Regions from separate parts of the Pseudactinotalea sp. Z1748 genome, predicted to be linked through region 1. Evidence: predicted binding sites of a transcription regulator. Region 1 holds the regulator's gene; the other holds the start of a gene.

Evidence for each region. The regulator HrcA, encoded in region 1, represses chaperone genes, less so after heat shock. The targets are predictions, from matches to a motif close to TTNGCACTCGNNNNNNNCGAGTGCNAA.
Region 2: the regulator HrcA is predicted to act here: its motif matches at 1,955-1,981, upstream of groL (chaperonin GroEL).

Annotation. Positions count from the first base shown of each region.
Region 1 is NZ_JBMPQB010000006.1:57,158-61,574, forward strand. Features, by position in the region: gene ACO0LU_RS13650 (PhoH family protein) at 1-820, opposite strand, end outside; gene dnaJ (molecular chaperone DnaJ) at 934-2,052, opposite strand; gene hrcA (heat-inducible transcriptional repressor HrcA) at 2,077-3,105, opposite strand; gene ACO0LU_RS13665 (DUF3097 domain-containing protein) at 3,292-4,164, shown strand; gene ACO0LU_RS13670 (hypothetical protein) at 4,172-4,417, opposite strand, start outside.
Region 2 is NZ_JBMPQB010000001.1:373,793-378,209, forward strand. Features, by position in the region: gene ACO0LU_RS01815 (phytoene desaturase family protein) at 1-445, shown strand, start outside; gene ACO0LU_RS01820 (dihydrofolate reductase family protein) at 573-1,148, shown strand; gene ACO0LU_RS01825 (helix-turn-helix domain-containing protein) at 1,130-1,789, opposite strand; gene groL (chaperonin GroEL) at 2,130-3,758, shown strand; gene ACO0LU_RS01835 (DUF4031 domain-containing protein) at 3,901-4,417, opposite strand, start outside.

The sequences.
Region 1 (4,417 bases):
TGACGTCACCGGTGACCACGATCGTGGAACCGAATCCCAGGCGGGTCAGGAACATCTTCATCTGCTCGGCGGAGGTGTTCTGGGCCTCGTCCAGGATGATGAAGGCATCGTTCAACGTCCGGCCACGCATGTAGGCCAGCGGCGCCACCTCGATGGTGCCGGCCGCCATCAGCCGCGGGATGGACTCGGGGTCAAGCATGTCGTGCAGGGCGTCGTAGAGCGGGCGCAGGTACGGGTCGATCTTGTCGTTCAGGCTGCCGGGCAGGAATCCCAGCCGCTCCCCCGCCTCCACTGCGGGCCGGGTCAGCACGATGCGATTCACCTGCTTGGCCTGCAGCGCCTGGACGGCCTTGGCCATCGCCAAGTAGGTCTTTCCGGTGCCGGCCGGCCCGATCCCGAACACCACCGTGTTGGCGTCGATGGCCTCTACGTACTGCTTCTGTCCCAGCGTCTTGGGCCGGATGGTGCGCCCGCGGCTGGACAGGATGTTCATGGTCAGCACCTCGGCGGGGCGTTCCATGGTCGCGGCGGTCAGGATCGTGATGGCCCGCTCCACCGCGTCGGCGGTGAGAGGTTGTGCCGAGGAGGCGATCTGGGTCAGTTCATCGATGAGCCGTTGGGCCAGGTCCACATCGCCCTTTGGGCCACTGAGCGCGATCCGGTTCCCGCGCACGTGCACATCGAGCCCGGGGAAGCCCTCCTCCACGGCACGCAGCACCTCATCACGCTGACCGAGCAGGGCCACCATCGGGACGTGCGCCGGTACGGTGACCTCCTCGCGGACATGGCCGGGTTGCGGTTCAAGGGTGGGATCGGTCATGGGCAGGGCCGTCGCCCAGGGTCTCCTTGCTCGGACGGGGTCCACACATCGTGCGGACCGGACACTGGGGAGTCTACGAGATCGACCGATCCGGCCGAGGTCTGGCCCTCGGGTCAGCGTCCGGAGAAGCGGTCCCGCAGCCGTGAGAACATCCCGGAGCCGGCCGGGGCCAGCCGCGCCTGCGGGCGTTCCTCACCGCGCTCGGCGGCCAGGTCCTTCAGCAGCCTCTCCTGGGTCTCGTCCAGCCCAGTGGGCACCCTGACCTGGATGTGTACATGCAGGTCACCGCGGCGGCCACCACTGCTGAGCACACCCACGCCCAGTCCGCGCAGGGTCAGGACCTCCTCGGGCTGGGTGCCGGCACGCACGTCGATGTCCTGGTCGCCGTCGAGGGTCTCGATGGTCAGCACCGTGCCCAGCGCCGCGGCCGTCATCGGCAGTTCCACCGTGCAGTGCAGATCGTGGCCGCGGCGGGTGAACGTCGGGTGGGACTTCTCCCGGATCTCCACGTACAGGTCACCGGGAGGTCCACCGCCCGGACCGGTCTCACCCTGACCGGTGAGTTTGATCCGGGTGCCCTCGTCCACCCCGGCGGGGATGTTGATGTTGATGGTGCGGCGGGACCGGACGCGACCCTCGCCGGAGCACTCGGCGCACGGGTGCTCGATCACGGAGCCGAAGCCCTGGCAGGCCGCGCACGCCTGGCTGGTCATCACATTGCCGAGGAAGGACCGGGCTACCCGCTGCACCGAACCGCGGCCCCCGCACATGTCACAGGTGCGCGGACCGGTCCCGGGCGCACAGCAGGTGCCGTGGCAGGTCTGACAGACCACGGCGGTGTCCACCTCGAGGTCCTTGGTCACCCCGAAGGTGGCCTCCTCCAACGTGACGGTGACCCGCAGCAACGCGTCCTGGCCGCGTCGGGCCCGTGGCGTGGGGCCACGCTGGCCGCCGCCACCGGCAGCGGCGGAGAAGAAGTCGAAGATGTCGGAGAACGGGAAGTCCCCACCGCCACCACCGTTCATCCCACCCAGTCCGCCGGCGTCGTACTGGCGACGCTTGTCCGGATTGGACAGCACGTCGTGGGCGGCGGCGATGTCCTTGAACTTCTCGGCACCATCCGCTCCGGCCACGTCGGGATGGTGCTGACGCGCCAACTTACGGTAGGCGCGCTTGATCTCCTCGGTACTGGCGTCGCGTTCGACACCGAGAACGGCGTAGTAGTCGCTCACTGATCGCTTTCTTGACTCATCGACTCAGGCGGACAGGATCCTGGACAGGTAACGCGCTACGGCGCGGACCGTGGCCATCGTGGTGGGGTAATCCATGCGCGTCGGGCCCAGGACCCCCACCTGGGCGATCGCCTGGCTCCCGGTCCCACCGTAACCCCCCGCAACCACGGAGGTCTCGGACAGGTGCTCGGAGGAGGTCTCGTGACCGATCCGTACCGCCGGCGAGGCACCGGAGGCGTCCTCGGCCATCTCCGAGAGCAACCGCAACAGCACCACCTGCTCCTCCAGTGCCTCCAGAACCGGTGAGATGGTGCGGGTGAAGTCGGTGTCGGACCGGGCCAGGTTCGCCGTCCCCGCCATCACGATCCGTTCCTCGACGTCCTCCCCGACGGTTTCCAGCACCGCGCCGACCACCTCGGTGACCATGGCCCGCTGCCCGGGGTCGAAGACGTTCTCCAGATCGGTCAGGGCGCTACGCAGGCCGGGCAGTTCCCGGCCGGCGCCCAGGGCGTTGATCCGGGCCCGCAGTTCCCCGAGCACCGCCGCATCGATTGCCTCGGGCATCGCCACCATGCGCTGTTCCACGCGCCCGGTGTCGGTGATGATGACCACCATCAACCGGGTGGACGAGACCGGGATCAGTTCGACGTGGCGCAGCGCCGACCGGCGCAGCGAGGGGTATTGCACCACGGCTACCTGCTGAGTGAACTGGGCGAGAAGGCGCACGCTTCGCTCCAGCACGTCGTCGAGGTCCACCGCGCCCTCGAGGAAACCGGCGATGGCTCGGCGCTCAGCCACCGATAGTGGCTTGAGCGCGGCGATCTGATCCACGAAGAACCGGTAACCCTTGTCGGTGGGGATCCGGCCGGCCGAGGTGTGCGGCTGGGCGATGTAGCCACCGTCCTCCAGCGCCGCCATGTCGTTGCGGATCGTCGCCGGTGACACGCCGAGGTTGTGCCGTTCCACGAGGTTGCGGGACCCGACCGGCTCACGGGATCGCACGTAGTCCTGCACGATCGCGCGCAGTACCTCCAATTGACGTTCCGAACTCATCCCGGGCCTCCTCTCCGCGTGGTCCCTCATCATGCGCCTCATGGTCGGCACCGGCGCCTTCGAGGGCCCTTGGTGCCGTGATCGACCGCCACCGGCAGCAGTGCGGATCAGCACTCACCGGTTTCGAGTGCCAATTCTACGCGTCGCTGCGCCGAATACCCCAGCGATGTGCGTAGCCTCACCCGGGTGAGCCCTTCGCAGTATCCAGGATTCGATCGTTACGGCACCGACGTGCTCTCCGCCGACCCCCACCCGGTCACCGCACCGGTACCCAAGGTCCCGGCCCAGGTGGGCCTGGTGGTGGAGGACGCCGAGACAGGCTTCACCGGTGCGGTGGTGCGGGTGGAGAAGTCCGGCGGGATGGTCGTGGTGGTGCTGGCCGACCGACACGAGAAGGAGCGGGCGTTCCGGCTCGGGCCCGGGTTCTGGGTCGACGGTAAGCCGGTGCACCTGGTCCTCCCACCGGCCGGTGCTCGGAATACCCGGGCCCGCACCGCCTCGGGTTCACGCGCCGTGACCGGCGCCCGGGCCCGGGTGGCCCGGGCTTCCCGGATCTGGGTGGAGGGACGCCACGACGCTGAGTTGATCGAGAAGGTCTGGGGCGAGGACCTGCGCCTGGAGGGAGTCGTCGTGGAGATGCTCGACGGCGTGGATCACCTTGCCCGCGCCGCAGCCGACTTCGCGCCCGGTCCGCACCGGCGCCTGGGGGTGCTGGTGGACCATCTGGTGCCGGGATCGAAGGAGTCCCGGATAGCGGCCGAGGCGACGCGCGCATGCGGCGCGCAGAACCTGCTGGTGCTGGGGCACCCGTATGTGGACGTGTGGCAGGCGGTCAAACCCGCCCGGCTGGGGCTGGCCCAGTGGCCCTCGGTGCCACGGGGCGTCGATATCAAGGTCGGCACCCTGACCGCACTGGGTTGGCCGGCCCAGACTCAGGCCGATATTGCGCGCGGCTGGAAGCGCATCCTGGGCCGGGTGCGGTCCTACCAGGACCTGGAGCCGGCACTGCTGGGCCGGGTGGAGGAACTGGTCGACTTCGTCACCGCAGGTCCCCAGTGACCGGCTCTCAGCCGCGGAACAGGGTGAACACCCAGTAGCCGATCAGCACCCCGGCCGGGCCCGCCGCGGCAATCAGCACGCTGCGCCGTACCACCGCACCGGCCTGCCAACTCAGCACCGCGGCCGCCGCGATCAGCACCACGATGGCCGCCGAGACCACCGGGGGCCACGCGCCCAGCCCCACGATCGCGGCCAGGCCCAGGACCAGCCCGATCAGGATCGGCATCAGCATCCACGCCGCTTGCTCCGGGAC
Region 2 (4,417 bases), on a different contig from region 1:
GATGGTGCTGCTCAGCGACCCCGCCGTCGCCGACCCCGCGCGCAGCCGGGACGGACTGCGGCCGCTGTGGACCTATGCGCACGTGCCCGCCGGGTCGACGGCGGATGTCACCGAAGCGGTCACGGCGCAGATCGAACGGTTCGCTCCGGGCTTCCGGGATGTGGTCGTCGATGCCCGGTGCACCCCGGCGGCGCAGATGAGCCGGACGAACGCCAACTACGTCGGCGGGGACATCAGCAACGGTGCCCTGGATCTGCGCCGCATCCTCGGCGGCCCTCTGACCAGCCTCAACCCCTACGGTGCGGGCATCCCCGGGGTGTGCCTGTGCTCAGCCGCCACCCCACCGGCCCCCGGCGTTCACGGGATGTGCGGCCACCATGCGGCCAGGTGGGCGCTGCGAGAGCGCTTCGGGATCCTGCAGATGCCCGGTCTGGGACCGCGGTGAGCCCGCACTGCAACCAGTGCGTGCCCTTCGCCCTGTCGGTTTCATCCAAGACGATGGGAACCGCAGTTCCTAGGCTGAGCCGGGCGCGGCGATCTCGCCGTTGTCTCCCCTGATGGAAAGGATTCCGATGGCGCGCGAACTGGTGTACACCGGCTTCATGTCCCTCGACGGGGTGCTGGACTCACCGGGCGACGAGGCGGAGGGCCACCGAAGTGGCGGATGGGTCATGCAGACCGAGTTCGATCCGGAAGCGTTCGCACTCAAGGGTGAGGAACTCCAGGACACGACGGCGCTCATGTTCGGGCGGCGTAGTTACGAGGCGTTCGCTCCGTTCTGGCGCGACTCCGAGGATCACGCCGCGTACCAGGACCTGCCGAAGTACGTCGTGTCGACCACCCTCGCCGATGACGACCTGGTCGATGGCTGGGGCCCCACCAGCATCCTGCGATCCAGCGAGGACGTCGCCCGGCTGAAGCAGGGCGACGGCGGCGGCATCTTCATTCACGGCAGCGCCGAACTTGCCCGCAGGCTCTCGGACGCCGATCTCATCGACCGGTACAACCTGCTCGTGTTCCCGGTGCTGCTGGGCGCGGGCAAGAGTTTGTTCACCAGGGCAGACCGGGATAAGCGACAACTCCGCCTGCGCGAGTCCGCGAGTTACTCCAACGGCGTGACGAAGCTCATCTACGAGGTGCTGTACTGAGCCGGATCGAGCGCGATCGCACCGCCGGTGCCCGAGCGCAGTTCCTGGGCTGTCCGGCCGATGAGTCGGCGCAGCGCGCGCGCAAGGTGCGGTTCGTCGTAGTACGCCAACCTCGCCACGACGTCGGCCACGCACGCACCGCCGGTCAGCATCCCGGCGGCGGTGCGCACCCGGCCGATCTGCCTGACCGCACCGCGGGTCATGCCCGTCGCGGCGCGGAACCGGCGCTCCACCGTGCGCGGGCTCAGCGGGGGTCGATCCCCGCTGAGCACTTCGGTCACCACCGGGTCCTGCACTAGCGCACCGTGCCGGACCAGACGGTCCACGAAGAGTTCGACGTCGTCGGCCCCGGGTATCTGCCAGCCTCGCCCGTCCAGCCAGAAGGTCTTCGTGCTCACCTCGGGCAACGGGATGCTGCCGTCGACGAGGGTGGTCATGTCCGCCATCCGGAGCGAGGCACCCAACGCGAACTGCACACCGACGAAACTGGTGTCCGGAGGTACCGGTGCGGTGGCGGTACGACTCTCGGGCCCGACGACGGCCGCGCGCGGGGTCCCGTCCTCGTCCCAGAAAACCAGGCCCCACGTCTCACTGGCCACCGCCGTCATCGACGTGACCTGCTCGCTTCGACATGTCCACACCGTGGAGATCCACGGCGAGTCCGACGTCCGCGTTTCGAAGGACAGACCCATGTTTCCAGCGTACCGGCGGCGCGATCCGCGCAGAGCGAGCCCGGCCGCAGCCGTGATGAGCGTGTGACCAAAGGTGAGATACCGCACCGAAGGCCTGCGTCGTCGTCGATCCTGCTTGCACTCTCACCCCGAGAGTGCCAATAATGGCGTTAGCACTCTCGACCTGAGAGTGACAACTGTGGCCGGTAAGACGAGGTGCCGCGGGATGCGTGACGTGAACGCATGCCGGGCATCGTCCGTCGCGGGCGTCGAGCCGGCTTTCGTCCGCCAGCAGGAGGATTAAACCCGAATGGCAAAGATGATTGCTTTCGACGAGGAGGCTCGTCGCGGTATGGAGCGTGGACTGAACGTCCTCGCCGATACCGTGAAGGTCACCCTCGGCCCCAGGGGCCGCAACGTCGTTCTGGAGAAGAAGTGGGGCGCCCCCACGATCACCAACGACGGCGTGTCCATCGCCAAGGAGATCGAGCTCGACGAGCCGTACGAGAAGATCGGCGCCGAACTCGTCAAGGAGGTCGCCAAGAAGACCGATGACGTGGCCGGCGACGGCACCACCACCGCCACCGTGCTGGCCCAGGCGCTCGTGCGCGAGGGCCTGCGCAACGTGGCCGCCGGTGCCAACCCGATCGCGCTGAAGCGCGGCATCGAGAAGGCCGTGGAGGCCGTGACCGAGTCGCTGCTCAGCAACGCCACCGAGATCGAGACCAAGGAGCAGATCGCCGCCACTGCGGGGATCTCCGCCGGTGACCCGGCCATCGGTGAACTGATCGCCGAGGCCATGGACAAGGTCGGCAACGAGGGTGTCATCACCGTCGAGGAGTCCCAGGCCCTGGGCCTGGAGCTCGAGCTGACCGAAGGTATGCGCTTCGACAAGGGGTTCCTGTCCGCGTACTTCGTGACCGACCAGGAGCGCCAGGAGGCCGTCCTCGAGGACGCCTACGTGCTGCTGGTGGAGTCCAAGATCACCAACGTCAAGGACCTGCTGCCGCTGCTGGAGAAGGTCATCCAGTCCGGCAAGCCGCTGATCATCATCTCCGAGGACGTCGAGGGCGAAGCCCTGGCGACCCTGGTGGTGAACAAGATCCGTGGCACCTTCAAGTCCGTGGCCGTCAAGGCCCCCGGCTTCGGTGACCGCCGTAAGGCGATGCTGAACGACATGGCCATCCTCACCGGTGGTCAGGTCATCTCCGAGACCGTGGGTCTGTCCCTGGAGAACGCCACCCTGGACATGCTGGGCCAGGCCCGCAAGGTGGTAGTCACCAAGGACGAGACCACCATCGTCGAGGGTGCCGGCGAGGCCGACGCGATCGAGGGCCGGGTCAACCAGATCCGCGCCGAGATCGAGAACTCCGACTCCGACTACGACCGCGAGAAGCTCCAGGAGCGCCTGGCCAAGCTCGCCGGTGGTGTGGCCGTCATCCGTGCGGGTGCCGCCACGGAGGTGGAGCTCAAGGAGCGCAAGCACCGCATCGAGGACGCCGTGCGTAACGCCAAGGCTGCTGTGGAAGAGGGCATCGTCGCCGGTGGTGGCGTGGCCCTGATCCAGGCCGCCGCCCGGGCGTTCGAGGGCCTGACCCTCGAAGCGGACGAGGCGACCGGGGCGAACATCGTCAAGGTGGCCGTCGACGCGCCGCTGAAGCAGATCGCCGTGAACGCCGGCCTCGAGGGCGGCGTTGTGGTGGAGCGGGTGCGTGGGTTGGAGAACAACCACGGCCTGAACGCCGCCACCGGTGAGTACGAGGACCTGCTCGCTGCAGGCATCGCCGACCCGGTCAAGGTGACCCGCTCTGCACTGCAGAACGCCTCCTCGATCGCCGGTCTGTTCCTCACCACCGAGGCCATCGTGGCCGACAAGCCGGAGCCGCCCTCGGCCCCGGCCGGCGGTGGCGAGCCGGACATGGGCGGCATGGGCTTCTGATCGAGGAGATCAGATGCTCGGCTGACCAGCCGAAACACACACGGCCCCCGATCCCTCGCGGATCGGGGGCCGTTGTGGTCTCTGGGTGGTCGCCGGCCAGGATCGGGGCGGGAGTGGACCTGCGGACAGGGGTGCGGTGCTCTCAGGGCGTGGCTGTCAGGGTGGCCAGTTCGGCCCGCAGGTTCGCCCGGGCTGCCTCCTGCCACAACTCCCGGCCTCGCTCGGTGCGGTAGAGAGGGTCCAGTTCCAGCAGCTGGCGGACGACGGCGGTGCGCCCCTTGATGAAGTCGGCGTGCGGTACGTGGGCGTACTCCGCGCGCACGTCGAGGGTGTAGCGGCGGTAACCGGCTGCCTCGCGGGCGAGCATGGCCAGGTCGGCATCGCAGAGCAGGGCGCCGTGGTGGTCGCCCGGTAAGGGGGAGTGGGTGCGGGTGAGGAGCACCAGCCGGGCGACCTCCTCGATGCGTTCGCTCGGAAGGGCCTCGGGACCCAGCCGGTCGGGACCGAGTTCGGCGCGGGCCAGGTCGGCGCTGGCCTGCTCGTCCTCACCGGGGAGACCGTCGTAGACCGCGTCGTGGAACCAGGCGGCCAGCGCCACCGGCAGCGGGACCGGACCCGGGTCGCACAGCAGGTTCAGGGCCGCGAGCACATCACGTAGA